One region of the Streptomyces sp. NPDC107522 genome, then DNA from elsewhere that is predicted to be linked to it. Evidence: riboswitches for the same ligand, from Rfam matches in the RefSeq annotation. Region 1 holds a riboswitch; each other region holds the start of a gene.
The links. A riboswitch is a leader RNA that binds a small molecule or an ion and turns the genes downstream of it on or off. The one in region 1 is predicted to bind cobalamin.
Positions count from the first base shown of each region.

Region 2: linked by a shared signal. The riboswitch ahead of ACZ7L6_RS11045 (ribonucleoside-diphosphate reductase subunit alpha) and the one ahead of ACZ7L6_RS01005 (energy-coupling factor ABC transporter permease) in region 1 are both predicted to bind cobalamin.
Region 3: linked by a shared signal. The riboswitch ahead of ACZ7L6_RS19210 (prenyltransferase/squalene oxidase repeat-containing protein) and the one ahead of ACZ7L6_RS01005 (energy-coupling factor ABC transporter permease) in region 1 are both predicted to bind cobalamin.
Region 4: linked by a shared signal. The riboswitch ahead of ACZ7L6_RS38095 (cobalamin biosynthesis protein) and the one ahead of ACZ7L6_RS01005 (energy-coupling factor ABC transporter permease) in region 1 are both predicted to bind cobalamin.

Region 1 covers NZ_JBVKAU010000001.1:228,548-235,795, forward strand. Annotated here, with positions in the region: gene ACZ7L6_RS00980 (APC family permease) at 1-573, opposite strand, end outside; gene rox (rifampin monooxygenase) at 680-2,107, opposite strand; gene ACZ7L6_RS00990 (energy-coupling factor ABC transporter ATP-binding protein) at 2,255-3,109, opposite strand; gene cbiQ (cobalt ECF transporter T component CbiQ) at 3,106-3,855, opposite strand; gene ACZ7L6_RS01000 (energy-coupling factor ABC transporter substrate-binding protein) at 3,862-4,263, opposite strand; gene ACZ7L6_RS01005 (energy-coupling factor ABC transporter permease) at 4,260-4,961, opposite strand; cobalamin riboswitch at 4,992-5,175, opposite strand; gene ACZ7L6_RS01010 (hypothetical protein) at 5,290-6,024, opposite strand; gene ACZ7L6_RS01015 (RNA polymerase sigma factor) at 6,021-6,578, opposite strand; gene ACZ7L6_RS01020 (hypothetical protein) at 6,722-7,075, opposite strand.
Region 2 covers NZ_JBVKAU010000003.1:219,843-227,090, forward strand. Annotated here, with positions in the region: gene ACZ7L6_RS11035 (NACHT domain-containing protein) at 1-2,712, opposite strand, end outside; gene ACZ7L6_RS11040 (GNAT family N-acetyltransferase) at 2,856-3,362, shown strand; cobalamin riboswitch at 3,380-3,554, shown strand; gene ACZ7L6_RS11045 (ribonucleoside-diphosphate reductase subunit alpha) at 3,681-6,062, shown strand; gene ACZ7L6_RS11050 (ribonucleotide-diphosphate reductase subunit beta) at 6,062-7,069, shown strand; gene ACZ7L6_RS11055 (hypothetical protein) at 7,077-7,248, opposite strand, start outside.
Region 3 covers NZ_JBVKAU010000005.1:448,385-455,632, reverse strand. Annotated here, with positions in the region: gene ACZ7L6_RS19235 (aldehyde dehydrogenase) at 1-911, opposite strand, end outside; gene ACZ7L6_RS19230 (hypothetical protein) at 1,055-1,261, shown strand; gene ACZ7L6_RS19225 (MBL fold metallo-hydrolase) at 1,334-2,362, shown strand; gene ACZ7L6_RS19220 (nuclear transport factor 2 family protein) at 2,405-2,893, shown strand; gene ACZ7L6_RS19215 (phosphotransferase) at 2,933-3,598, opposite strand; cobalamin riboswitch at 3,634-3,775, shown strand; gene ACZ7L6_RS19210 (prenyltransferase/squalene oxidase repeat-containing protein) at 3,887-5,113, shown strand; gene ACZ7L6_RS19205 (SCO2322 family protein) at 5,110-5,745, shown strand; gene ACZ7L6_RS19200 (CbiQ family ECF transporter T component) at 5,859-6,932, shown strand; gene ACZ7L6_RS19195 (ABC transporter ATP-binding protein) at 6,929-7,248, shown strand, end outside.
Region 4 covers NZ_JBVKAU010000020.1:85,653-92,900, reverse strand. Annotated here, with positions in the region: gene ACZ7L6_RS38105 (inorganic phosphate transporter) at 1-696, shown strand, start outside; gene ACZ7L6_RS38100 (hypothetical protein) at 731-952, shown strand; cobalamin riboswitch at 1,544-1,683, shown strand; gene ACZ7L6_RS38095 (cobalamin biosynthesis protein) at 1,786-2,745, shown strand; gene ACZ7L6_RS38090 (cobyric acid synthase) at 2,742-4,253, shown strand; gene cobN (cobaltochelatase subunit CobN) at 4,250-7,248, shown strand, end outside.

The DNA of each region.
Region 1 (7,248 bases):
GGTGCCGGCGTACACCCGCTGGAGCGCCACGACGGCGAAGGCGAGCAGACAGGCGACCTGCGCGAGGATGAGGACGTTCTGCACCCTGGCCGACACCTCCGTGCCGATGACGCACACGGCCGTCATCACGATGATGAGCAGCACCGTGAGCGACTGGCGTACGACGTCGTCGCCGGCCCAGCCGTCGAGGCCGAAGGCGAGCAGGGCGAAGGTCACGGCGACGTCCGCCAGCGATCCGACCACCAGGACGCCGGTCATCGTGATGGCCCAACCGCCGAGCCATCCCGCCCAGGGGCCCATCGCCCGGGTGACCCACGAGAAGGTCGTCCCGCAGTCCTGATCGGCCTTGTTGAGGTAGTAGAACGCCGACGCGATCAGCAGCATCGGCACGAACGACGCGACCATCACACCGGGGGCGTGGACACCCACGAGCGCCACGACCGGGCCGATGGCCGCGGCCAGCGAGTACGCGGGCGAGGTGGAGTTGAGCCCGATGACGAGTGCGTCGACGAACCCGATCGCATCGGCCTTCAGCCCGTCGGGCGGGCGGGTGTCCGGGGTGCCGTCGGCCATGCTCCCTCGCTTCGGTCGTGGTGACCTCATCCAACAGGGAGCCCTGGGGCTGCTCGGGTGTCAGCTCTCCGGCCGCGGAACGCATCACCCGTGTGCCACCGCGCGCTCAGCCGACCGCAGCGCCGAACCACCTGCGCAGCGTGCCGAGCAGGTCCTGCTGATCCTCGCCGACCCACGCCACATGCCCGTCCGGTCGCAGCAGCACCGCCGGCACGTCCAGTTCGTCGCCGGCATCGACGACGTGGTCGACCCGGTCCGCCCAGCCCGTCACCGAGAGGCGGCCGGTCCGGTCGAGCAGCAGTCCACGGCCGCCGTGCATCAGCTCGTACAGGCGCCCCCGTTTCAGCGCCACGTCCCGCAGTCGCCGGCCGAGCAGGTCATGGCCCTCGCCGAAGTCGTAGCGGATCCCGATCGCGGTGATCTTCTCGATCAGGTACCGGTGCACGTCCTCGAAGTCCATCAGTTCCGACACCAGCCGGCGCACCGCCTGCGGACCCGGCTCGGTGGACATCAGCTCCATCTGCGCGCGGGTGTTGTCCAGCACGTCGGCGGCCACCGGGTGCCGCTCGGTCTCGTAGCTGTCCAGCAGCCCCGCCGGTGCCCAGCCATTCACCTCGGCGGCCAGTTTCCAGCCGAGGTTGAACGCGTCCTGGATGCCGAGGTTGAGGCCCTGCCCACCGGTCGGTGGGTGGATGTGCGCCGCGTCGCCGGCCAGCAGCACCCGGCCGACCCGATAGCGCTCGGCCTGGCGAGTGGCGTCGCCGAACCGGGACAGCCAGCGCGGTGAGTGCACGCCGAAGTCGGTGCCGGCGTACGCCCGCAACTGCTGCTTGAACTCCTCGAAGGCCGGCGGGACCGCACGGTCCTCGGCCACCCCCTCGGCAGGCACGATGACGCGGTACACCCCGTCCCCGAGGGGCCCGAGACCGAACCTCTTCTGGGTCTTGCGGACCTCCCCGACGACGGCGGCGACCGTCGCCGGATCCTCGGTCACCTCCATCTCACCCAGCAGCGTCTCGACCCTGCTGGGCTCACCGGGGAAGCCGACGCCGAGCAGCCTGCGCACCGTGCTGCGGCCGCCGTCGCAGCCGACCAGGTAGCGCGAGCGCAGCCGCGTGCCGTCTGCCAGCTCGGCGGTCACCCCGTCCTCGTCCCGGCTCAGCCCGACCAGCTCGCAACCGCGCCGGATCTCCACGCCGACCTCGGCGGCGTGCTCGGCCAGCAGGCGATCGGTGGTGGGCTGCGGGATCCCGAGGACGTACGCGTGCGCGCTGTCCAGCCGGACCGGCGAGGGCTTCTCGATCCCGGCGAAGAAACCGCCCACCGGGTACTGCCTGCCGTGCGCGAGGAACCGCTCCAGCAGACCGCGCTGGGCCATCACCTCGATGCTGCGCACATGCAGCCCGAGCGAGCGGACCACCTTGGTCGGCTCCGCCTCCTTCTCCAGCACGACCACGTGCACGCCGTGCAGCCGCAGCTCGCAGGCCAGCATCAGGCCGGTCGGTCCGCCACCGGCAATGATCACGTCGATCATCACAACCCCCTGTCCTCGGCGGGAGATTCTGCAGGAGGACGGGGGCCTTGCCGCAAGGCCCCCAGTGCGCTATACGTTGAGAGTGGCAAGGAGTGGGTGACCTCCTTGCCTTTGTCTTTTTCAGCGGTAGCGGCGGTACGCGGTACGTCAGCCTTCGGCCGCCGTGTGCGCCGCCGCCAGGGCGGCCAGCTCGGCCGGATCCCGCGGACCGGGTGCCGTGTCGTCCAACAGGCCGTGCGCGCGGAGCAGTTGGGTCGCGGCGATGCCCCAGGGCAGCCGCAGCCCCGCCTGCTGCAGCAGGTCGGTGCGGGACAACATCGCGGCCGCGGGGCCGGTGCGCACCCCGGACGGGGTGAGGAGCGCCGCCTCGTCCGCCCAGCGCAGGGCCAGGTCGACATCGTGCGTGGCCATCACCACCGTCGTGCCGGACGTGCGCAGCCCTTCGAGGATGGTGAGCAGGCGTTCCTGACCGTCCGGGTCGAGCCCGGCGGTCGGTTCGTCCAGGATCAGCACACGGGGCCGCATCGCGACGGCGCCCGCGATGGCCGTGCGCTTGCGCTGCCCGTACGACAGCAGATGAGTGGGCCGGTCGGCCAGTGCCGAGATGTCCAGGGCGGCGAGCGCCTCGTCGACCCGGGCGCGCACCTCGGCGTCGGGCAGGCCGAGGTTCAGCGGGCCGAAGGAGACGTCCTGGGCGACGGACGCGGCGAAGAGCTGGTCGTCGGGGTCCTGCACCACCAGCTGGACGGTCGTCCGCAGCCGGGTCAGCCCCTTGCGGTCGTACCTGACCGGCGAACCCTCCACCGTGAGCCGGCCGCTGTCCGGCCGCAGCCCGCCGCTGAGCAGCCGCATCAGCGTGGTCTTGCCGGTGCCGTTGCGCCCGAGCAGCGCCAGTGCGCTCCCCTCGTGCACGTCGAAGTCGAGGTCGCTGAGGACGAGAGGGCCGTCCTCGTAGGCGTAGGACGTGCCCCGCAGGGCGACCAGGGAGGTGGGCTCGCTCATGGCAGGGCCCTTTCCAGTACGAGGGTGAGGGCGGCCAGCGCGATGAGAAGTGCGCAACTCGCGGCCGTGAAGCGGACGGAGACCCGGGCCTCGGGCACCAGGACGCGCAGGGTGCCGTCGTAGCCGCGCCCGGCGAGGCCGGCCTGGAGCCGGGCCGCCCGGTCGAAGGCCCGGATGAACGCGGTGGCGCCGAGCCCGGCCAGGGAGCGCCACTCCGCGGCCCGGCCGGTGTGCCCGAGGCGGGCGGCCTGGGCGTCCCGGATGCGCCGCAGGGAATCCAGGAGCAGGAAGCTCATGCGGTACGTCACCAGGGCGACGTCGACGACAGCCGCGGGCACGCCGGCCTTCACGAGGCGGGGCAGCAGGTCGGACATCGGGGTGGTGAAGGCGAACAGCAGCACTCCGAGGGAGGCGGCCGAGGTGCGCAGCAGCAGCTCACCGGCCCGCAGTGGACCCTCGTCGGCGAGCGAGACGAAGCCCTCCGGCCCGCCGACCTGGACCAGCAGCGTGGCCGCACCGGTCACGCAGAAGCCCAGCGGCACGCGGTAGGCGCGCCACAGCCGGCGGCCGGGCACGCCCGCCGGTCCCAGCAGCACGGTCAGGGCGGTGACCAGGACCAGTGCGGCTCCCGGCCACGGTGGCAGCGAGATCGCGAGCACGGTGAGGCCGAGCCCGAGCACGGCCTTGTCCACGGGGTGACGGCGGCGCCAGCGACTGCTGTGCGCCGCCGCGTCGATCGGCAGCACGCGGGCTCAGTCCTGTTGTTCGGCGGGAGACTTCCCGGTGGTCCCACTGGGCACGCTCCCGGCCGTCCCGCTGGGCACGCTCTTGGACTCCCGTTCCCGTTCCAGCGCTCGCTGCTCGCCCTGCCGTCGTCCGCGGTGCAGGCCGAAGTAGTAGGCGAGGACACCGGCGCCGAGGGCCGCCTGGAGGGAGAACAGAGCCGACTCGATCTCGCCGGACGGCGGCTCGTACAGCGGCGAGAACCACGGCTCGTAGTCCGGTTCGATCTCGGTGATCGCGGTCTCCGCCTCGCCGTCGGAGCCCGTGAACGGCTCCTCCTTGTGGTCGCCGAGGCCGAGAGCGAGCGGCAGCACGGCGAGCGCGGCGACGACGAGCAGCAGCAGGATGTTGATCTTCGTGTTCCTGCTCATCGGGCCACCGCCTCGGTCTCGGCGCGGGACTGCTTCTTGGCGAGGAGCACGCCCAACCGGGTCAGTTCGCCCCTGCTTGACTGCACCAGCAGCCGCATCACGAGCACCGTCAGCAGTCCCTCGCTCACTGCGAGCGGGAGCTGGGTGACGGCGAAGATGGAGCCGAACTTGCCGAGCGCGCCCAGGAATCCGCTGCTCGGGTCGGGAAAGGCGAGCGCCAGCTGGACGCTGGTGACGCAGTAGGTGGACAGGTCGGCGACGAACGCCCCGGAGAAGACGGCGACCATCAGCGGCACGTCGTACCGCCGCAGCAGCCGGTAGATGCCGTATCCGGCCCAGGGCCCGACTATCGCCATCGAGAACACGTTGGCGCCGAGCGTGGTCAGGCCGCCGTGCGCGAGCAGCAGCGCCTGGAAGAGCAGGGTGATGGTGCCCAGGACCGCCATGATCGGTGGCCGGAACAGGATGGCGCCAAGGCCGGTGCCGGTGGGGTGGGAGCAACTTCCGGTCACCGAGGGCAGCTTCAGCGCGGAGAGGACGAAGGTGAAGGCTCCGGAGGCGCCGAGGAGCAGCGTGCTCTCCGGGTGCTCCCTGACCTCACGGGTGAGGGAGCGGACTCCGTGGACGACGAAGGGCGCGGACGCGACGCCCCAGGCGACCGCGTGCGCCGGAGGCAGAAAACCCTCGGCTATGTGCATGGCTCAGCAGACCCTCTCCAGCACCTCGTGGATGGTTGACGCGCCTTGGCCGGTCTCCTGGCTGACGGGTACCACCGCCCGTGCCCCGCCTTCCCGGGCCCTAGGACCCAGTGGCTGCCCGTGAGGGCCGGAGCCGGACTTCCCGATTCACAGTGGCGAGGGCCGCACCGGCATCACACCGGATTTCCCGTTCACCAAGGCGTGGTGACAGTAGTGCCCGCACAGGTCGGCTGACAAGCGCGCCTGGGGGCGCGAAGGGGGCGTTCACCTGCTTCGAGATGAGGGGCTCGGCGGGAGCGCCGCTTGTGTGGCTTGGCTCGGGCGTTGCCTAGCCCGGCTTGGAAGGCCCCTTCGAGGACTTGTTCTTGACCTGGCCTTTCGGTGTCTTTTTCGTCCTGGTCGGCTCCGGATCGGCCTCGGCTTCCGGTTCCGAACCGGTCAACCGGGCGCAGTAGGCCGCCACATGCTCTTCCCCGCCCGCGGCCCGGACGAGGCGCTGCCATGCCGTGGCGTTCGGGGCGTGCCCACGGCTCTTGATCTTCTCGTAGGAGCGGCAGTGCGCTTCGACGTTCTTGGCCGTGTCGGGGTGCCGGGAGGGCGTGGTCGGTGTCGTGCCCGACTCGGCGGGAGGGGTGGGCTGTTCGCCGTCAGCGGCTGCCGCCGGGCCGCGGGTGCTGTGATGGGTGGCCGTACCGCCGGGGCCAGGGGTGCCGGCCCGCGGTGTGTCCACCACGCCGATGGAGGCGAAGGCGATGCCGCCCAGCAGCGCACTCGCGGCGACGGCGACGGCTCCGCCGCGTGCCCAGCGCCGCTTGGGGGGTTTCGGGCGCCAGTCGTCCCGGCGCCGGGTGCGCAGGTCCTGTTCGCCTGCCGTGCGCGCGCTGCGGAACGCAGCGACGGCCGCCTGCTCGGCGGTGGCGTCCAGGTCCTGCTCCCGCAGGGCCTCGCCGATCCGTTCCGCCGTCCTGTCCGGGGCGGACGCGTCGTCGAGGTCGCTCGCGGGGTGGGCGTGGGGTGCTGCCGGGCGCGAGGCGGCTCCGGGTTCGTGAGCCTCGCCGCTCAACGGTTGGCCTCCGTTTCGATCGGTGCCCATCTCGGTTCTCCCAGCGTCCGCGCGACCTCATGTGTCACCTCGCGCGGACCCGACTCCCGGGCCAGGCTCTTCAGACCGCGGCGGGCCAGAATCCGTACGACGGCGCGGGGTCTGCCCATCACTCTGGCGGCCGCGGGCTCGTCGAGGTGTAAGGCGTGGCGCAGCAGGACCGCCTCGGCCTGGCTGCGGGGCAGACGGGCGAGGAGGGCCGGGAGGGTCTCGGCGGACGGTGTCGCTCCGCGGGGCGATGTGCCCCGCTTCCGGAGGTGATCGAGCGCGTGGCGTCGGGCGATGCTCGCCGTCCAGCCGCGGAATCCATGACCGTCGCCGCGAAACCGTGGCAGCTCGCGGGCGATCTCCTGCCAGGTGGCGACGGCGATGGCCTCGGCGTCCTCGCCCGCGATCCCGCGCAGGTAGCCGAGCAGGCCCGGCCGGACCAGCCGGTACAGCGCGGCGAACGCGGCTTCGTCACCGTCCTGGGCCCGGGCCACCGCACTGCCCAACGTCACCTCGTCGGCCGCCATGTGCGCAGCAACCTCTCCTCGCCCCACAGCCGGTCGCGTCCCACTGGCCGGCCAACGCCCCGGAGCGTACGGCACGTTTCATGAGCGCCGGGCCGCTTCTCAGAGAATCGGTGGGGCTGTGTTTCACGGTCGATCCAGTGAAGTCAGGCCCGGTTGAGTCGGGCTGCGATTCCGTGACCGATCAGCAAATACATGACTGCGGGAAGTCCATAATTGAGGACGACGCGTAGGCCCTCTGTGTCCATCGTGAAAATGTCCTGGGACCACCAGGCCAGCCAGTCCGCCGTTCCCTGCACGAACGTGACGAACACGTTCGCCTGGTTCGCGTCGAGCAGGAACAGCAGGATCCACAAAACCAGTAGGCCTGCCGCGGTGTCGGCGATCGTGCAGACCGTCAGCGCCGCGCGCCGCCCGGTGGCCTGGCGGCGTACGAAGCGGTCCGGGTCCGAGGGCTGGTTGTGGGCGGGATATCCGGAAACCGGGTCCGTGTGACTCACGAGCAATTCCGATCTGACGAGGTGTCGTTTCGAAGCGGCCACTCGGGGGGTTTATCCGCTCCTCTTCAGCTCTGCGTCCTGCTCGCGTGTCCGCGTTACACCTCAATACCCGGCGCCCCAAATATGGCCGCCTATTCGGGCACTTACCCAAATGTTCGGGTGCGGTGGCACAT
Region 2 (7,248 bases), on a different contig from region 1:
GATCAGGTCGGCGCGCCCGCCCGGGTAGGCGTGCGGGTGCCGTTTGCGCCGGTTGGCCGCGTACTTGAAGCCCTGGGCCAGTGCGGCTTCGAGGGCGAGCGGCAGGTCGGGGACGCCGCCGGCGGCGTTCGGGTCGAGGTGGCGCAGCCACTTGGTGAGGCGTTCCCGGGCCTCGTCACGGTGGGCCTCGTCGACCGAGCCCAGCAGCATGGGGATCAGCCAGGCACGCATCACGAACTCCCGGAACAGATCGACCCGTTTCTGCCGGTAGTCCCGGTTGAGTTCCCGCCGCTTTCGCTGCAACCGGGCGATGCGCTCGGACCTGGCCCGGGAGGGGGCGGCGGCCCGTGCCACGCCCATGCGCTCGGCCCATTGCTCGTACTCCTGCCGCTTCCAGGCCTTCAACTCGCCGAGCCGGTCGTTGTACTCCTGCACGGGGTCGGAGTTGAGCCCGACCCGCGCACGGATCAGGGCGAACGCCGGGTTGCCGCCCGTGCCGAACTCCTGGGCGGCGGCCAGGCGTATGGAGTAGGAGGGCTCCTGTACGCCGATCTCGAAGAGCTGCTCGTAGAGCGGGGTGGTGTCGATCCGGTCGGAGACGCTCCGCAGTGCGGCTCCGAGTTGCTTGAGCAGCCTCAGTTTCGCGTCGTCGAGGGTGCGCTGGTCTCCCTTGAACCCGGCCCAGCTCTCGCGCGCCCTCTCCACGATGCCGCTGAGCAGTCTCGGATCGTCCTCCACGCTCTCGATCTCCATGGCGGCCGCGTACAGATCCAGAGCCTTCGGGTCGTCCGTGCGGCGGTCCGCGGCCCTGCAGAGCCGGTGGGCCAAGGTGTGTCCCCGCACGGGTGACTGGCGGACCAGCTCCTCGATCTCCCTCTTCATCTCGACGCGGACACCGCCCCGTCGGGCCTTGAGTTTCGCCGCCCGCCTGCGGGACAACAGCACCAGGGCGATGAGCAGTTCGCGACTGGGGCCGGGCGGCTGCAGCGCCTGCTCGACGAGGTCTCCGGCGCCCCGCTCGCCCAGCTGGTTCAGGATGCGGTAGCCGAAGTAGGCCTGGATGATGCTGTGCGGGAAGCGGACCTTGCGCTCGAACCCCTCCACCAGAGCGAGCTTGTCCGCGTTGCTCGCGAAGCGGGCGAGGACGGCACGGCACTGGTCCATGTTGCCCTCGCGCAGCCGCCTTCTCTCCTCCTCGCCGAGCCGCTCGCAGAGCACGTCCCAGATCTGTTGCCGGTGCCACTCGGAGAGGACGTTCCCGCGCCTGCCGTACCGGTCGAAGCCGCGCCGGCTGGTCCACATGTGCTCGGCCCTGGCCTGCGCGCGCCGCGCCGGACCCGGGTGGACGTCCGTGTTCAGCAGCTCCCCGAAGCCGACTTCCAGCTTGTCCTGGATCAGCCCCACGCAGGCCAGGGCCGAGACAGCTTCGAGGGTGTCACGGCGCTCCTGCGGGGTCAGTGTGACGTCCTGGCGCAGCCGGCCCTGGCACAGCGCCTCGTCCCACGTCTCAAGCAGCCACAGCCGCAGCGTGCCGCGGTCCCGGCTGCGGGTGTTCATGTGCTGCGGGTCGTTGTCCGGCCGGTCGTGCTCCAGGGCTCCGTGGCGGTGCAGTTCCCGGGCGATCTGCAGATAGACGGGTGACTCGGTCACCTCCGCCGTCTCGACGATCCAGTCCACGCGGCGCTCGTCCGTCTCCGGGACGTGCGCCTGGACGAAGCGCAGGGCCTCCTCCTCGCTGAGCGGTTCCAGCTCCACGATCGCCGCGGAGGTGCTCTCCAGCGGGCTGTGCGGCCGCGAGGCGATGACGAGGGGCAGCTTCTCCTCGTGGGCCCGCTCGATGGCCTGCCGGATGATGTTGTCCCGGTTCTGCTGGAGGCCGTCGCCGAGGAGGGCCTCCTCCAGTCCGTCGGCGATGACGACCGGCTTGTCGTCGGCGAGCAGTTGCTGCCAGACCCGCTCGGTCTTGCCGCGCGCGAGGATGCCGCGCGGTGCCTCGTCGGCGAAGCGCTGTCTGGCCATGCGTTCGAAGTCCAGGTCGGTTCCGTCGGTCGCGTCCCGCAGCCGGATCGGCACGGGCACGGCGTTCTGCCGGGCCAGCAGCTCGGTGAGCCGTACCAGGACGGCTGTCTTGCCGACGCCGACGCCGCCGACCAGCAGATAGGGCCGGCGGTTGTCACGCTCCCGCAGCCGTTCGGCGATGACCTGGGCGACCTCCTCGCGGCCGACGATCTCGGCGGTGTCCGGTCCGGCGGTGGGCACCAGCCGACGGGGATCGACCCGGGCCTTGGCGAGGTAGCGCCGCTTGGTCCACCGGTACCACCAGAACAGGAAGAGCGCGGCGGCGACCGAAGCGGTGAGTACCGGCCCGATGAACCGCACGAGGGCGTCGACCCCCGGTTCGTCCTGCAGTTTTTCGATGGTCGTCGGACCGTCGGCGATCAGCATGTGCACACCCGCCCCGACCCAACCGAGCACCACGAGCGCGCCGAGTACCCACCCCGCCCTGGCCACGTTGGTGTACGAGATCCACCTGCGCCATTTCTTGGGACGCGTCGTGCCGCGGCGGGCCTCCAGACGGATCGTCAGCGAGTGCCAGTGGCCCACGAACCCGCGCCTGGCCCAGCTGCCCGCCCTCCTCGGAGCCAGCGTCGCCATCGGCGCGTTGCGCGGCCGCTCCTTGCCGGGCGGGCGGCGGACGACTCTCGTCATCATGCGTCTCCTTCCGAGAAGGGCTCTCGAAACGGAGGGACCGCGGGCGCCGACGCCTACCTCCATGGAAGCACTCCCAGCCCGCCCTGCAACCCGGTCGAAAAACCCCGGGCCCGCGGCCGTCCCCGTCCGGCAGACTCGGGCCCATGGACATCGTGATCCGGCAGGTGGAACCCGGAGAGTACGAGGCCCTCGGTGAGATCACCGCGCAGGCCTACCTCCAGGACGGGCTGCTCGACTTCGGGCACAGCGACGAGTACCTCGGCGAACTGAGGGACGTGGCCAAGCGGACGGCCGCCGCCGAGGTGCTGGTCGCCGTGGAGAACGGCCGCGTCGTCGGCGGCGTCACCTTCGTGCCGTCCGGCGGCCCCATGGCCGACATAGCCGGCCCCGGCGAGGCGGAGATCCGCATGCTGGCGGTCTCACGGGAGGCACGCGGCCGGGGCGTCGGCGAGGCCCTCGTGCGGGCCTGTATCGACCGCGCACGGGCCACGGACGGCTGCCTACGGATCGTCCTGTCGACCCAGCGCACCATGCACGGCGCCCACCGCATCTACGAACGTCTGGGCTTCGCTCGCACACCCGACCGGGACTGGAACCCGATCCCGCACCTCGACGACATCACTCTCCTCACCTATGAGTTGACGCTCTGAAACCACCGCGACACAACATCTGGGGGTGGCGTGGCGGGTGAGCACAAGATGTATGCTCATGCTCGCTGTCGCCGCAGGGGAATCCGGTGCGAATCCGGAACTGTCCCGCAACGGTGTACTTGTGCATGTCTTTTCCCGGAATCGTCGTGCGCAGGAGTCAGTCCGAGGACCTGCCGACAGTGCACCCGGCCATCCGGTCGGCGTGCCCTGACGTCCGGGCCTCGTGGAATGGGCCGGTGGACGCGACGCCGTGTGCGCTCGTGTGCTGCCCCCTGCCCTCGTGCGAGGCCCCCGTGCCGAGCGAGGGAGAGCCCCCACGTGACCATCGCGCCAGCAGACCCGGCCTCAGCAGTGCCGTCCGCGGCAATGGCGGCGACCGACGGTCCCGGTGCCGCGCTGCTGCGGATCCTGACCGAGCTGACCGCCGACCTCCCCGACGCCGACCCCGGCCGGGTCGCCGCCGCCGCGCTGCGCGGCCGGTCCGCCCGGGCCGACGAGGCCGAGTTGCGCGAGCTGGCCACGGAGGCGGCCGCCGGTCTCATCTCCGAGGACCCCGCTTACTCCCGGCTGGCCGCCCGGCTGCTGACCATCTCCATCGCCGCCGAGGCCGCCTCGCAGGGCGTGACGTCCTTCACCGAGTCCGTCGCGGTCGGGCACCGGGAGGGCCTCATCGCCGACCGGACCGCCGAGTTCGTGCGCCTGCACGCCGCCCGCCTGGACGCCCTCGTCGACCCGGCCGCCGACGACCGCTTCGGCTACTTCGGCCTGCGCACCCTGCACAGCCGCTACCTGCTCCGGCACCCCCTCACCCGCAAGGTCATCGAGACGCCCCAGCACTTCATGCTGCGTGTCGCCGCAGGCCTCGCCGAGGACGACACCGTCCGCGCCCTGGACGAAGTCGCCGCGCTCTACGGGCTCATGAGCCGCCTCGACTACCTGCCCTCCTCCCCCACGCTCTTCAACTCCGGCACCCGGCACCCCCAGATGTCGTCCTGCTACCTCCTCGACTCCCCGCTGGACGAGCTGGATTCCATCTACGACCGCTACCACCAGGTCGCCCGCCTCTCGAAGCACGCCGGCGGCATCGGGCTGTCGTACTCCCGCATCCGCAGCCGGGGTTCGCTGATCCGCGGCACCAACGGGCACTCCAACGGCATCGTCCCGTTCCTGAAGACGCTCGACGCCTCCGTCGCCGCCGTGAACCAGGGCGGCCGGCGCAAGGGTGCCGCCGCCGTCTACCTCGAGACCTGGCACTCCGACATCGAGGAGTTCCTGGAGCTGCGGGACAACACCGGTGAGGACGCCCGCCGTACGCACAACCTGAACCTCGCGCACTGGATCCCGGACGAGTTCATGCGCCGGGTCAACGCCGACGAGCAGTGGAGCCTCTTCTCACCGGCCGATGTGCCCGAGCTGGTCGACCTGTGGGGCGAGGAGTTCGACGCGGCGTACCGGAAGGCGGAGGCGGCGGGGCTCGCGAAGAAGACCATCCCCGCCCGTGACCTGTACGGCCGCATGATGCGCACCCTCGCGCAGACCGGCAACGGCTGGATGACCTTCAAGGACGCCGCCAACCGCACCGCCAACCAGACGGCCCTGCCCGGCCATGTCGTCCACTCCTCGAACCTCTGCACCGAGATCCTGGAGGTCACCGACGACGGGGAGACGGCGGTCTGCAACCTGGGGTCGGTCAACCTCGGCGCCTTCGTGGACGGGAACGACATCGACTGGGAGCGGCTGGACGCCACCGTCCGCACCGCCGTCACCTTCCTCGACCGTGTCGTCGACATCAACTTCTACCCGACCGAGCAGGCGGGCCGGTCCAACGCCAAGTGGCGCCCGGTGGGCCTCGGCGCGATGGGCCTGCAGGACGTCTTCTTCAAGCTGCGTCTGCCCTTCGACTCCCCCGAGGCCAAGGCGCTCTCCACCCGCATCGCCGAGCGCATCATGCTCGCCGCGTACGAGGCGTCCGCCGACCTGGCCGAGCGCAGCGGCCCGCTGCCGGCCTGGGAGAAGACGCGTACGGCCAAGGGTGTCCTGCACCCCGACCACTACGACGCCGAGCTGAGCTGGCCGGAGCGCTGGGCGGCCCTGCGCAAGCGGATCGCGACAGTCGGCATGCGCAACAGCCTCCTCCTCGCCATCGCGCCGACCGCCACCATCGCCTCCATCGCCGGCGTCTACGAGTGCATCGAGCCGCAGGTCTCCAACCTGTTCAAGCGCGAGACGCTCTCCGGCGAGTTCCTCCAGGTCAACTCCTACCTGGTGAAGGACCTGAAGGAGCTGGGCGTGTGGGACGCCCGCACCCGTGAGGCCCTGCGCGACTCCAACGGCTCGGTGCAGGACTTCGCCTGGATCCCGGCGGACGTGCGGGCCCTGTACCGCACGGCGTGGGAGATCCCGCAGCGCGGCCTGATCGACATGGCGGCGGCGAGGACCCCGTTCCTCGACCAGTCCCAGTCCCTGAACCTCTTCATGGAGACGCCGACCATCGGCAAGCTCTCCTCGATGTACGCGTACGCCTGGAAGCAGGGCCTGAAGACGACGTACTACCTGCGCTCGCGCCCGGCGACCCGCATCGCCCGCGCGGCACAAGCCCAAGCTCAGCCCGAGAAGACCATCCCCGTCCAGCAGGTCGCCGAGCCCGACGCCGTCGCCTGCTCCCTGGAAAACCCCGAGTCCTGCGAGGCCTGCCAGTAATGTCCAACCAGAACCTGCTCGACCCCGGCTTCGAGCTGACTCTCCGCCCGATGCGCTACCCCGACTTCTACGAGCGCTACCGGGACGCCATCAAGAACACCTGGACCGTCGAGGAGGTCGACCTCCACTCGGACGTCGCCGACCTCGCCAAGCTCAGCCCCGCCGAGCAGCACCTCATCGGCCGCCTGGTCGCCTTCTTCGCGACGGGCGACTCGATCGTGGCGAACAACCTGGTGCTGACGCTGTACAAGCACATCAACTCCCCGGAAGCGCGCCTGTACTTGTCGCGCCAGCTCTTCGAGGAGGCCGTGCACGTCCAGTTCTACTTGACCCTCCTCGACACCTACCTCCCCGACCCGGAGGACCGCGCGGCGGCCTTCGCGGCCGTGGAGAACATCCCCTCCATCCGCGAGAAGGCCGAGTTCTGCTTCAAGTGGATGGACTCGGTGGAGAAGCTCGACCGGCTGGAGTCCAAGGCGGACCGCCGCCGCTTCCTGCTCAACCTGATCTGCTTCGCCGCGTGCATCGAGGGCCTGTTCTTCTACGGCGCCTTCGCGTACGTCTACTGGTTCCGCAGCCGGGGCCTGCTGCACGGTCTGGCCACCGGCACCAACTGGGTGTTCCGCGACGAGACGATGCACATGTCCTTCGCGTTCGAGGTGGTCGACACCGTCCGCAAGGAGGAGCCGGAGCTCTTCGACGACCAACTCCAGCAGCAGGTCACCGACATGCTGAGGGAGGCCGTCGAGGCCGAGCTGCAGTTCGCGCGCGACCTGTGCGGTGACGGCCTCCCGGGCATGAACACCGACTCGATGCGGCAGTACCTGGAGTGTGTCGCCGACCAGCGCCTGACGCGCCTCGGCTTCGCTCCGGTGTACGGCTCCGAGAACCCCTTCTCCTTCATGGAGCTGCAGGGCGTTCAGGAACTCACCAACTTCTTCGAGCGGCGCCCGTCGGCGTACCAGGTCGCCGTGGAGGGCACGGTCGACCTGGACGAGGACTTCTAGCCCGCGGCTACTTCAACGCCACCGCGTCCCCGGCCGACACGACCCGCGCGGTCGTCGTCGTGCCGGGGAAGTACCAGCGCCAGCTGCCCGCCGAGGTGACGGTGACCTTGGTGCTGAGCTTGCCGTGGGTGCCCGTCGTCACGGTCTTCACCGTGCTGTAGTGGGCGCCCCCGGCGGGC
Region 3 (7,248 bases), on a different contig from region 1:
GCGAACTCGTCGTAGCGGGAGCGGGGCAGGAGGATGCGGGTCTGGGCCACGCATGCCTGGCCGTTGTTCATCCACGCCGCCGGGACGACACCGGCGACCGTCGCCTCGACGTCCGCGTCCGGCAGGACGACGGCCGCCGACTTTCCGCCCAGCTCCAGCGTCACGCGCGTGAGATTGCGGGCCGCCACCTCCATCACGCGCTTGCCCGCCGCCACCGATCCGGTGAAGGAGACCTTGTCGATGCCCGGGTGCCCGACCAGGTACTCGCTCACCTCGCGGTCGGCCGGGAGGATGGACAGCACCCCGTCCGGCAGCCCCGCGTCCTTCGCGATCTCCGCCAGCAGGTAGGCGTCCAGCGGCGACTCCGGCGACGGCTTGAGCACCACCGTGCAGCCCGTGAGCAGCGCGGGCGCGAGCTTGGCGGCGGCGACGAACTGCGGGACGTTCCAGGGCACGACGGCCGCCACGACCCCGACCGGCTCGCGCCGCACGAGGATCTTCCCCAGCACGCCGTCGCGCCGCTCCTCGTACGTGAAGTTCCGCGCGACCGTGATCGCCGCGTCCCACACCATCATCGCGCCGAGCGCCTGGGCGAGGACGCTCCAGGAGTACGGGGAACCGTTCTCGGAGGAGATCACACGGGCGATCTCCTCGTGCCGCAGGGCGATGCCGTCCTTGATGCGGGTGACGACCTCGATCCGCTCGTCGAGCGACATCCGTGGCCAGGGGCCTTCGTCGAACGCCCGCCGCGCCACCGCGACCGCCCGGTCGACGTCGGCCGGCGAGGCGTGCGGCACGCGACCGATGACCTCCCCCGTGTGCGGCGAGATGACCTCGATGACGTCCTTGCCCAGGGGGTCGGTCAACTCCCCGCCGATGAACAGCTGTCCGTGTTCCACGAGCTCGGTCATGGCCGACGCCTCCTGCGGAGCTGGAGCGGGTTTCCTTGGTTTCTGACGCTGTTTCAGAACTGATACCAGTTCCACTACGAGGAGTCCACGGATCGCACATCACTCACGCCTACGCTGATCAAGTCGACGGGGAGGAACGGTGGATGACGGCAAACCGTGAGCGCAGGCGCGCGTGGGCGGTGTTCGCGACGGTCATGACGACGGCCGTCTGTGGTGTCGTATGGATGGCCTCGAACTGGGACGACGTCACGCAGGGCAACGGGGTGTCCGTCCACCGGGAGACGAAGAGCCCCGAGGAGATCAGGGAGTTCTGGACCCCGGAGCGGATACGGAACGCCAAGCCTGGGTGACTCAGGCTCCCATCGAAACCCGTTCTAGTTATAGTGGCCGTCGGTGGCCGGTGTGCGGCGATTGGGGAGCCCATGGCGCAGGTGTACGACCACGGCGGCGGCGTCCGGTCCCTCCAGGTCCCCATCCCTGACAACCCGCTCGGCCACACCCTCGTGTACGTCGTCGACACCGACCGCGGCCCGGTGCTCATCGACACCGGCTGGGACGACCCGGCCTCCTGGGACGCCCTCGCCGAGGGCCTCGCGGCGTGCGGCACCGCGCCCGCCGAGATCCACGGCGTGGTCATCACCCATCACCACCCCGACCATCACGGCCTGTCGGGCAAGGTGCGCGAGGCCTCCGGCGCCTGGATCGCGATGCACGCGGCGGACGCGGCGATCGTACGGCGCACCCGCGCGACCCGCCCCGAGCGCTGGTTCTCCTACATGGCGGACAAGCTCACCGCGGCCGGCGCCCCAGAAGCCCACGTGTCCCCGCTCCGCGCCGCCCGCCGCCCCCGCTCCCTGCTCGGCTTCTCCCCCGCCGCGCCCGACCGCGAGATCGTCCCCGGCGAGCTCCTCGACCTCCCCGGCCGCCGCCTGCGCGCCATCTGGACCCCGGGCCACACCCCCGGCCACGTCTGCCTGCACCTGGAGGAGGAGCACCCGGCCCGACTCCCGGGCCACGGCCGCCTGTTCTCCGGCGACCACCTGCTCCCCGAGATCACCCCGCACATCGGCCTGTACGAGGACCCCGACGACACGACCGTCACCGACCCCCTCGGCGACTATCTCGACTCCCTCGAACGCGTCGGCCGCCTCGAACCCGCCGAGATCCTCCCGGCCCACCAGCACGCGTTCACCGACGCGCCCGCCCGCGTACGGCAGTTGCTGACCCACCACGAGGAACGCCTCACCGGACTGCTGGCGTTGCTGTCCGAGCCCCTCACCCCCTGGCAGCTGGCCGAACGCATGGAATGGAACCGGACCTGGGACCAGATCCCCTACGGCTCACGGAACATCGCGATCGCCGAGGCCGAGTCGCATCTGCGGCAGCTGGTGAAGCTGGGGCGGGCGGAGGCGGTGGCGGGGAGTGAGCCGGTGACATACGTGGCGGTGTAATTCGATCGTGCCGCTGCGCTCCCGGCTGGTACCAACGGCCTCATGGACCCCATGGAGCAACTCCTCGCCGAACGTGCCTGCGAGCGCCTGATCCTCGACTTCGTCCACCGCCTCGACCTCGGCGAACCGGCCTCCGTCGCCGACCTGTTCACCGAGGACGGCCGGTGGGAGTGGCCTCCTCCGGGAGACGGTCGGCGTTCCGAGGGACGGAAGGCACTGCGGACGTACTTCGGCGCACGGCCGGCGGACAAACTCTCGCGGCGGATCATGTCCAACATCCGCGTCACGGTGACCTCCCCGGACACGGCCGAGGCCACGTCGTACTTCACGACGTACCGCGTCGAAGGCTGGACGGGCGGCATGGTGCCGGCCGGCCCGCCGGTCCAGGTCGGCCTCCCCCACTCTCGACTTCGCTCGAGCGGGGGGACCCCCATCGAGGACACCTTCCGTCGCATCGCCGGTCAGTGGCTGCTGGCCTCCCGCACCCTGCACCTGCCGTTCGGCGGCCCCATGCCGAGGGTCGACAGCTGAGCTATTCCGCGGACCGGTGCCCGCCTCCACTCGCGTCCACTAGCGCATGAACGTACGGATCAACTCCCCGGCGTCACCGAGGAGTTCGACCTCACGCCGAGTCATCGTCGGATTCTCCGCGCGGCGCCGCAGCGCCTGCGCCAGGCCGGCCTCGGTGAGGTCGCACGGGTCGGCGAGCAAGGCGGCCAGGAGGGGTCGGGCAGGTTCGGCGAAGGGTCCGTCGTCCACGGCGACCTGGGCGAGGATCACCGCGGAGGAGCCCCAGTCCAGGGCGGGGTCGCCGTCCCGTGCGTTGTCCCAGTCGATCACGTAGGGGCCGTCGGGCGTGAGGATGACGTTGTCGGGATGCAGGTCCAGGTGCAGCACCGAGCCCTGAGACCGGTGTGCGGGGACGCGGTGCAGTTGCCGCAGCAGGCGGGCGAGGATGCCGCCCGCCTCGTCCGCGCCCATCTCCCCCTCGGCCAGCGCCCGCAGCATCGTCGGCCCCGACAGCCGCTGCATCACCAGATCGGTCCGCGAGGAGTCGGCGAGCCGCACCCGCGGCGCCGGATAGCCGTGTTCGCGCACGTGCGCCATCACCGCGCCCTCGGCCGGCCCATCCCCGTACCCGTCCCGGAAGCGGCGCACCACCCACGCCTCGTCGAGTTCGTACACGTCCGCGGTACGCCCCGACCCGAGCAGTCTCCCCACGGTCCCCTCAGCCATGGCCCGAACCTACCCGCCCGCCCAGGCGGCCCTCAGGGGTTCGGTTACGGCCGGGTAGAGTGTCGGCGTCGTCATCACACCCGTACGGGGGGAAGCCGGTGCAAATCCGGCGCTGACCCGCAACCGTGAGCCACCCAGTGGCAAGCCGGATCGCCCCGCACGGGTCTTGTGACCGGCTCACGTGCACCGGCAACCGGCCGGCGCACGGCACCGTCGAGGTACGGAGCCGAGCCGCCCGGGGTCTCCCCTGTGCTGCCCGGTTCCCCTAGGGAAGGGCACCCGCCGATCATGTACGTCCGCCGCAGCGCCGCGGCCCTGGCCGCCGTCACCGTGATCGGCACGGCCACTGCCACGCCCGCAGTCGCCGCCGACTCGTCCCCGTCCGCGTCACCGTCCGTCGCGCTCCCCGCCGGGCTGTACGGCACGACCGACCCGACGTACGACGGTGTCTGGCGCCAGTCCCTCGCGCTGCTCGCCCAGGACACGGTGGGCGTGAAGCCGGCGGCGAAGGCCGTGGACTGGCTCACCGGGCAGCAGTGCGCCAGCGGGGCATTCGCCGCGTTCCGCGCCGACACCTCGAAGGCCTGCGACGCGAAGACCATGGTCGACACCAACAACACGGCCGCCGCCGTCCAGGCCCTCGCCGCGCTCGGCGGACACGACGCCGTGACCGGCAAGGCGGTGGCCTGGCTGAAGTCCGTGCAGAACAAGGACGGAGGGTGGGGGTACGCGGCGGGCGGCGCGAGTGACGCGAACTCGACCTCCGTGGTGATCGGTGCGCTCGCGGCCGTCGGTGAGAAGCCGGGCGACGTACGCAAGGGGGGCAAGTCGCCGTACGACGCCCTGGTGTCCCTCGCCCTCCCCTGCGGTGAGGACGGTGGCGGCGCCTTCGCCTACCAGCCGGACAAGAAGGGCAAGTTGTCGGCCAACGCGGATGCGACGGCGGCGGCCGTCGTCGGCGCGTTGGGCCAGGGCATGCTGACGGCGAAGGCGGGCGACAAGGCGGAGGCCGCCTGCGCCGACGGCTCCCGCCTCACCCCGGAGCAGGCAGCGGCCAACGGCGCCGCGTACCTCGGCAAGGAACTCGCCAAGGACGGCCACCTCACGTCCGCCCTCGCCGGCGCCGAGGACCAGCCCGACTACGGCAACACCGCGGACGCGGTCGTCGCACTCGCCGTACAGGGTGGTGAGGCGGCGGCCCAGAAGCCCCTGGAGTGGTTGGAGAAGAACGCCGCGTCCTGGGCGAAGCAGAGCGGCCCGGCAGCCTACGCCCAGCTGATCCTCGCCGCCGACGCGGCGGGCGCCGACCCCCGGGACTTCGCCGGCACGGACCTGGTCGAGCAGCTCAACGCGACGGGCCCGGCACCCCACAAGGCGGCGGACAAGGCCGCGGACGAGAAGGAGGAGGACGAGGACAGCCCCTTCGGCGTGTGGTGGTACGTCGGCATCTTCCTGGTCGTGGGCATCGGCATCGGCTTCCTGCTGAGCGGCCGCAACAAGGGCGGACGGCAGTGATACGCCGCGCGCTCGCCCCGCTCCTGGCCGCGCTGGTCCTCCTGACCGGCGCGGCCCAGGCCGCCCAGGCGACCGGCTACCGCTACTGGTCCTTCTGGGACCGCGACGGCGACACCTGGACCTACGCCACCCAGGGCCCCTCCACCGCCCGCCCCTCCGACGGCGACGTCCAGGGCTTCCGCTTCGCGGTGAGCGAGGACTCCAAGGACGCGGCCCGCCCGAGGGGCGCGGCGGTGTTCGAGGTGATCTGCGCGAGGACTCCGCCCCAGGACGGCAAGAAGCGGGTTGCTCTCGTCATCGACTTCGGTACGCCGGCTGACGCCCCGTCGGGCGAGACGCCACCGGCTCGACGTACGGCATGCGCGCGGGTGACCGCCGACGCGACAACCGCGGAAGCGCTCGCCTCCGTGGCCAGGCCGCTGCGGTACGACACGAACGCCCTGTTGTGCGCGATCGCGGGGTACCCGGAGAAGGGGTGCGGGGAGCAGGTGTCGGGGGCGAAGAAACCGACGGCCACCGAGAAGACGGACGAGTCGGACGGCGGCCCGTCGCTGGGCCTGGTCGCGGGGATCGCCGTAGTGGCCGTGTTGGGAACGGCAGCGCTGTGGCAGGCACGACGGCGGCGAGCGTGACGGCAGGCGGAGCCACCCAGCCTGCGGGCAGTCGTGCCGCTGGGGCGGCGCCCGTCCCTAAGAGGGGCGGCACCCGGCCGGCGCAGGCAAGCGTCCCAACCCCCCGCCCACAGCTGCACCCCGGTGCCTGGTGGCTCTGGTCCCTGTCCCTCGGCACCGCCGCAACCCGCACCACCAACCCCCTCCTCCTCACCCTCCTCATAGCAACCTCCGCCTACGTAGTAGCCACCTGCCGCCCCGACACCCCCACAGCCCGCTCCTACACCGCCTTCGTCAAACTCGCCCTCGCCGTCCTCCTCATCCGCCTCCTCTTCGCCACCGCCCTCGGCTCCCCCCTCCCCGGCACCCACGTGATCGTCACCCTCCCCGAACTCCCGCTTCCCCACTGGGCCCAGGGCATCCGCCTGGGCGGCAAGGTCACCGCCGAGACCCTCCTCAGCGCCCTCTACGACGGTCTGAGACTCGCCACCCTCCTCATCTGCGTAGGCGCGGCGAACTCCCTCGCCGGCCCGACCCGCCTCCTCAAGTCCCTCCCCGGCGCCCTCTACGAAATGGGCGTGGCGGTGGTGGTCGCCCTCACCTACGCTCCCCACCTGATCGCCGACGTCCAGCGTCTGCGCGCCGCCCGCCGCCTGCGCGGCCGCCCCCACACCGGCATCCGCGGCCTGCTGCACGTCGGGCTCCCGGTCCTGGAGGGCGCGTTGGAACGCTCCGTCGCGCTCGCCGCCGCGATGGACGCCCGCGGCTACGGCCGTACCGCCGACGTCCCGCCCCGCGTCCGCCGTACGACCACCGCGCTCACCCTCGGCGGCCTGCTGGGCGTCTGCGCGGGGACGTACGGCCTCCTCACCGCCGAAGGCGGCACGTACGGCGTCCCGGCCCTCCTCATCGGAGTCGCCGCCGCCCTGGCAGGGCTCCGCCTCGGCGGTCGCCGCACCCTGCGCACCCGTTACCGCCCGGACCGCTGGGACGCCCGCGCCTGGCTGGTCGCCGGTTCCGGCGCGGCGGTCGCCGCCCTGCTGACCCTCGCCGCGACCCGCGACCCGGCGGCCCTGCACCCCGGCGTGATCCCCCTCGAGGTCCCCACCCTCCCCCTGTGGCCCGCGGCGGCCGTCCTACTCGGCCTGCTCCCGGCCTTCGTCAGCCCCGCACCCCGCAGTCCCGCCGCCCCCAAGGAGCCGTCGTGATCCGCTTCGAGAACATGTCGGTGACCTACGACGGCGCCCCCGAACCCACCGTCCAGTGCGTCGACTTCGAGGTCCCGGAAGGCGAACTGGTCCTCCTCGTCGGCCCGTCCGGCGTCGGCAAGTCCACCGTCCTCGGCGCGGTGAGCGGACTCGTCCCGCACTTCACCGGAGGCACCCTGCGCGGCCGCGTCACGGTGGCCGGCCGGGACACGCGCACCCACAAGCCCCGCGAACTCGCGGACGTGGTGGGCACGGTGGGCCAGGACCCCCTCTCCCACTTCGTGACCGACACCGTCGAGGACGAACTGGCCTACGG
Region 4 (7,248 bases), on a different contig from region 1:
GCCGGCCTGGTCTCCCTCGCCCACGGCACCAACGACGCGCAGAAGACGATGGGCATCATCACCCTCGCCCTGGTCGCCGGCGGCACCCTCGCCCCCGACTCCGACCCTCCCACCTGGGTCATCCTCTCCGCGGGTCTGGCCATCGCGCTCGGCACCTACCTCGGCGGCTGGCGCATCATCCGCACCATGGGCAAGGGCCTGACCGACCTCCAGCCGCAGCAGGGCTTCGCCGCCCAGACCAGCGCCGCGACGGTCATCCTGGCCTCCTCCCACCTCGGCTTCTCCCTCTCCACCACGCACTCCGTCTCCGGCTCGGTGATGGGTGCGGGCCTCGGCCGCAAGGGCGGCGTCGTCCGCTGGTCGACCGCCACCCGCATGTTCGTCGCCTGGGGCCTCACGCTCCCGGCCGCCGCGCTGGTCGGCGCGCTCGCGGAGTACGTGACGGGCTTCGGCAACTGGGGCACGGCCCTCGTGGCGGTCTTCCTGGTCGCCTCCAGCGCCGCGATCTGGAAGCTCTCCCGCCGTGAGGTCGTCGACCACACGAACGTCAACGAGACCGACGAGCCGGCCGGCGTGGTGACCACAGCCATCGCCGCCGTGACCCCGCCCCCGACAGGCACGGCGACCGAGGACCTCACGGCCACGATCCCGGCCCCGGCGACCGAACCGGCGGCCTCGCCGGCCACCACGGTCTGAGCCCCGCCCACCCGGTAACGAAGGAAACAGCAGTATGAAGATCGACTGGGCGGCCCTCGGTTCCGTCTTCGGCGTCAGCCTCGTGGTCACGGTGGCCCTCGTGGGCCTGTTCACCCTCGGCATCGCGGGCCTGTCCCGCCAGGAGAAGGCCTCGGCCCAGGGCGGCTCGGCCGCCTTCGCGGTCACCGGCGCGTACGCGTGCTTCGCTGCGTGTGCGGCGGCTGTGGGATACGGGATCTATCTGATCGTGGCCTGACATACGGATTGCGCCGGGCGGGTGCGGGGACGACGTTCCCCGCACCCGCCCGGTCGTCATTTCCGGGACAGTAGCGCGACCTTGCTGTCGTACAGAGGGGCGCCGAACTCGATACAGCCGGCGAGTCGTGGCCGGACTCCCACCGGACGCCACGGCGGCTGTCCATGGTGAAGAAGGCGGCCAGTTCGTCAGCCTCCGCGCCATCCGATTCCTTCAGACGGACAGGCTCCGCCGTCAGTTCCTCACCCCGTCGCTCCACGATCAGCCGACCGAACAAGTACTCGGCGCCGTGCTCGGCGCCGGCGGGAAAGACCCACCGCCGCGCCGAGCCCTGCCAAGAGGCGGGCTGCTCCCGGTCCACCCGATTCGTCAATTCCCATACAGTTTCGACGAGTTCCTTACATCTCGTAGCACCTCGTACGACTTATTGGAGGCGCCCGATACCCTCGCCGCAACGGACTTCGCGGAAGGCCACCCGTCACAGGGAATTCGACCCGAGTCGGTTTCCTGGGCCCCGGCGGGGTGCTGGCCGGTGCCACTCATGTGGGCTTCTGCACACTCTCCCCTCGCAGGTCAACAGCAAGTTGACGCCCCTTCCAACCCCGTGGTGGACTGCCGGAGCCATGTACGGCGGTAGGAGAGGAAGCCGGTGTGAATCCGGCGCGGTCCCGCCACTGTCACCGGGGTAGATAGCCCCGGGAGCCAGGAACTCTCACCGCCGGTCTCGTCGAACCAGGGCGTGGACACCCTGAGTGAGGACATAACGCGATGCTCGCCTGCCGATCGAGATGCAGTGTCGGACCCACGTCTGAACCGACGGTCGGCTGACCCCGATGCGTGCCGATCGCGTCTTCGCGTACGGCGCCGCCGCCGGACTTCTCGGTGATCTGCTGCTCGGCGACCCGCGCCGGGGGCATCCGGTCGCCGCGTTCGGGCGGGCCGCCGGGGCCGTGGAGAAGGTGTTGTGGCGGGATCACCGCGGACGGGGCGTGCTGCACACCGCCGTGTGCGCGGGCGGTGCGGTGGCGCTCGGCGCCGTCGCGCAGCGCGTCGTACGGCCGTCGCGTGCCGCCTCCGTCGCGCTGACCGCCGCCGCCACCTGGGCCGTTGTCGGCGGGACCTCGCTCGCGCGTGAGGCGCGGGTCATCGGGCGTGCCCTCGATGCGGGGGACGTCGAGGGGGCCCGGGAGCGGCTGCCGCATCTGTGCGGGCGGGATCCGCAGGCGCTGGACGCGGACGGGATCGCCCGGGCCGTCGTCGAGTCCGTTGCGGAGAACACCTCCGATGCGGTGGTGGGGGCGCTCGTGTGGGGAGCCGTCGGTGGGGTGCCGGGGCTGCTCGGGTTCCGGGCCGTGAACACGCTGGACGCCATGGTGGGGCACAAGTCGGCCCGGTATCGGCGGTACGGGTGGGCCTCGGCCCGGCTCGACGACGTGGCGGGCTGGCCCGGCGCGCGGCTGACCGCCGTGCTGGCCGCTGTTGGGAGTGGTGACGCCCGCGGGGCCGTACGGGCGTGGCGGGCCGATGCCGCGAAGCACCCGAGCCCCAACGCCGGGCCCGTCGAGGCCTCGTTCGCGGGGGCCCTCGGGGTGCGCCTGGGCGGGACGCTGTCGTACGGCGGGCGGGTCGAGCACCGGCCCGTGCTCAACGGCGCCGCCGGGCGCCCCGTTCGGGTCACGGACATCGAGCGTGCCGTACGGCTGTCGCAGCGCGTGAGCTGGCTCGCGCTGGGCGTGTGCGCCGGCGCGCGGCTCCTGAAACGAGGCCGCACCAAGAGAGGACGTACGTCATGACGGGTGGTGGGCTTCTCGTCGCCGGTACCACCTCCGACGCCGGGAAGAGTGTCGTCACCGCCGGGATCTGCCGGTGGCTGGTGCGGCAGGGCGTCAAGGTAGCGCCCTTCAAGGCGCAGAACATGTCCCTCAATTCGTTCGTCACGCGCGAGGGCGCCGAGATCGGGCGGGCTCAGGCCATGCAGGCGCAGGCCTGTCGCGTCGAGCCGACCGCGCTGATGAATCCCGTGCTGCTCAAGCCCGGTGGCGAGCAGAGCAGCCAAGTCGTGCTGCTGGGCAAGCCGGTGGGTGAGCTGAGCGCACGCGGATACCACGGCGGGCGGCAGCAGGCGCTGCTGGGGACCGTGCTGGACTGTCTCGCCGAGTTGCGGGGCACGTATGACGCGGTGATCTGTGAGGGGGCGGGGAGTCCCGCCGAGATCAACCTCAGGCGGACCGACATCGTGAACATGGGGATCGCCCGGAACGCCGGGCTGCCCGTGCTCGTGGTCGGGGACATCGACCGCGGCGGGGTCTTCGCCTCGTTCTTCGGGACCGTCGCGCTCCTCAGCCCCAAGGACCAGGCGCTCGTCGCCGGGTTCCTCGTGAACAAGTTCCGGGGGGATGTCAGCCTCCTGGAGCCCGGCCTGGACATGCTGCACGGGCTCACCGGGCGGCGGACGTACGGTGTCCTGCCCTTCCGGCACGGGCTCGGCATCGACGAGGAGGACGGCCTGCGGGTCTCCCTGCGGGGGACGGTACGGGAGTCCAACGTCGCTCCGCCGGTCGGGGAGGACGTGCTGCGCGTCGCCGTCTGTGCGATTCCCCTGATGTCCAACTTCACCGACGTCGACGCCCTGGCCGCCGAGCCGGGTGTCGTCGTGCGGTTCGTGGACCGACCGGAGGAGCTCGCCGACGCCGACCTGGTGGTCATCCCCGGCACCCGCGGAACCGTCCGCGCCCTGGAGTGGCTGCGCGAGCGGGGGCTCGCCGAGGCCCTCGTGCGCCGGGTCGCCGAGCAGCGGCCCGTCCTCGGCATCTGCGGCGGCTTCCAGATCCTCGGCGAGCACATCGAGGACGACGTCGAGAGCCGGCGCGGGCATGTCGACGGGCTCGGGGTCCTGCCCGTCCGGGTGCGGTTCGCCCGCGAGAAGACCCTCACCCGGCCGAGCGGGGAAGCTCTCGGCGAGCACGTCGACGGGTACGAGATCCATCACGGGGTTGCCGAGATATCGGGTGGCGACCCCTTCCTGGACGGCTGCCGGGTCGGCCAGACCTGGGGCACGCACTGGCACGGCTCGCTCGAGTCGGACGGTTTCCGGCGGGCCTTCCTGCGGGAGGTGGCGGCCGCCGCGGGCCGCCGCTTCGTGCCGGCCGCCGACACGTCGTTCGCCGCGCTGCGCGAGGAGCAGCTCGACCGGCTCGGCGACCTGATCGAACAGCACGCGGACACGGACGCGCTCTGGCGGCTCATCGAGTCGGGCGCGCCGCAAGGACTGCCTTTCATTCCACCGGGAGCGCCCGCATGAGCACTGTGTTGTTGTTGTCGACCGCCGACACGGACCTGCTGGCGGCCCGGGCCGCCTCCGGTGCCGACTACCGGATCGGCAACCCGACGCGCGTGGACGTCGACGGCGAGCTGGCCGCGCTGCTCGACGGCGCGGACATCGCCGTCGTACGGCTGCTGGGCGGCAAGCGGGCCTGGGAGGACGGGCTCGCCAAGCTGAAGGCGTCCGGTGTCCCGACCGTGCTGCTGGGCGGCGAGGCCGTCCCCGACGCCGAGTTGATGGCCGAGTCGTCCGTCCCGGCCGGTGTCGTGGCCGAGGCGCTGAAGTACCTTGTCGAGGGCGGGCCCGCCAACCTCACCGAACTCGCGCGGTTCCTCTCGGACACCGTGCTGCTGACGGGCGAGGGCTTCGTCGAGCCGCAGAAGATGCCGGAATACGGCGTCCACGGCGAGCGCCCCTTCGTCGAGGGCCGTCCGACCGTCGGCGTGCTCTTCTACCGGGCCCATGAGCTGAGTGGCAACACCGCCTTCGTGGACACCCTGTGCGACGCCGTCGAGGCGCACGGCGCCAACGCCCTTCCCGTGTACTGCGGTTCGCTGCGCGGCGCGGACGACGGACTGTACGAGATCCTCGGCAAGGCCGACGCCCTCGTCGCCACCGTCCTCGCGGCGGGCGGCACGCACGCCTCGCAGGCATCGGCGGGCGGCGACGAGGAGGCCTGGGACATCGGCGCGCTCGCCGACCTGAACGTCCCGGTGCTGCAAGGGCTCTGCCTCACCTCGTCCCGGGCCGCCTGGGACGAGTCGGACGCCGCCCTCTCCCCCATGGACGCGGCGATGCAGGTCGCGATCCCCGAGTTCGACGGGCGTCTCATCACGGTCCCGTTCTCCTTCAAGGAGCAGGGCCCGGACGACGTGCCGGTGTACGTGGCCGACCCGGAGCGGGCCGCGCGGGTCGCCGGGATCGCCGTACGGCACGCGCAGTTGAAGCACAAGCCCAACGCGGACAAGAAGCTCGCGCTCGTCTTCACCGCCTACCCGACCAAGCACTCGCGGGTCGGCAACGCGGTCGGCCTGGACACGCCCGCGTCGGCGGTACGGGTGCTCGACGCGCTCCGGGACGCCGGGTACGGGCTCACCGAGTACCCCGACAACGGCGACGAGCTGATCCACCGGCTCATCGAGGCCGGCGGGCACGACGTCGAGTGGCTGACCGAGGAGCAGCTGGCCTCCGCGCCGGCGCGTGTGCCGCTGGCCGACTATCAGGCCTGGTTCGACAAGCTCGACCCGGAGCTCAGGGACGCGATGACCGAGGCGTGGGGCGAGCCGCCGGGCTCGCTGTATGTCGACGGGGACGACATCGTCCTCGCGTCGCTCCAGTTCGGGAACGTCGTCGTCATGATCCAGCCGCCGCGCGGCTTCGGCGAGAACCCGATCGCGATCTACCACGACCCCGACATGCCGCCCTCCCACCACTACATGGCGGCGTACAGGTGGCTGGAGAACAGTTTCGGCGCCGACGCCATCGTGCACATGGGCAAGCACGGCACGATGGAGTGGCTGCCGGGCAAGGGGCTGGGGCTGAGCGGTGGTTGCGCGCCGGACGCCGTACTCGGCGGTCTGCCGCTGATCTACCCGTTCATCGTCAACGACCCCGGCGAGGGCACCCAGGCCAAGCGGCGCGGTCACGCCACAGTCGTCGACCACCTCGTACCGCCCATGGCGCGTGCCGACACCTACGGCGACCTGGCCAAGCTGGAGCAGCTGCTCGACGAGTACGCGCTGGTCTCCGACCTGGACCCGACGAAGGCGCCGGCGGTCAGGGCCCAGATCTGGACCCTCGTGAAGGCCGCCGAGCTCCACCACGACCTGCATGTCGACGAGCAGCCGGACGACGAAGAGTTCGACGAGTTCGTCATGCACATCGACGGCTATCTGTGCGAGATCAAGGACGTGCAGATCCGGGACGGGCTCCACATCCTGGGCGGCGGTCCGGTCGGCGAGCCGCGCGTCAACCTCGTGCTGGCCGTGCTGCGCGCCTCGCAGGTGTGGGGCGGGCAGGCGAACGCGCTCCCGGGGCTCCGGGCGTCCCTCGCGGCCCACTTCGGGCTCGTCGAGAAGGAGCTGCTCGCCGAGCCGGGCGCTCCGGTGAAGGTGCCGGTCGAGCTGACGGATCTGGTCGAGGGCCCGTCCCGGACGGCCGCCGACGCCATCGACCTGCTGGAGCAGCTGTGCCGGCGGGTCGCGGAGGGGATGGAGGCCCGGGCGTGGGACGTCTCGGCCGTCCCCTCCCTCGTCCGTGACGTCCTCGGCACCGAACTCCCGGACGCGGTCGCCGTGTTGGAGTTCGCCTGCAACGAGGTCGTACCGCGTCTGGCCAGGACCACGGACGAGATCGGGCACATCCTGCGGGCGCTAAACGGCGGTTACGTCCCGGCGGGCCCGTCCGGTTCGCCCACGCGCGGACTGGTCAACGTCCTGCCGACCGGCCGGAACTTCTACTCCGTCGACCCCAAGGCCATCCCGTCCCGGCTGAGCTGGGAGGTCGGGCAGTCGCTCGCCGACTCGCTCGTGCAGCGGTACCTCCAGGACACCGGCGAGTACCCGAAGTCCGTCGGCCTGACGGTCTGGGGCACGTCCGCGATGCGCACTCAGGGCGACGACATCGCCGAGATCCTCGCGCTGCTGGGCTGCCGCCCGGTGTGGGACGAGGCCTCGCGGCGGGTGACCGGGTTCGAGGTGATCGGCCTGGAGGAGCTCGGCCGTCCCCGCATCGACGTCACCGTCCGCATCTCCGGCTTCTTCCGCGACGCCTTCCCGCACGTCGTCGGCCTGATCGACGACGCCGTACGCAAGGTCGCCGAGCTGGACGAGCCCGCCGACCGGAACTTCGTGAAGGCGCACGCCGACGAGGACACCGCCGAGCACGGTGACCGGCGGCGCGCGACGGCCCGTATCTTCGGCTCCAAGCCGGGCGCGTACGGCGCCGGTCTGCTGCCGCTGATCGACGCCCGCAA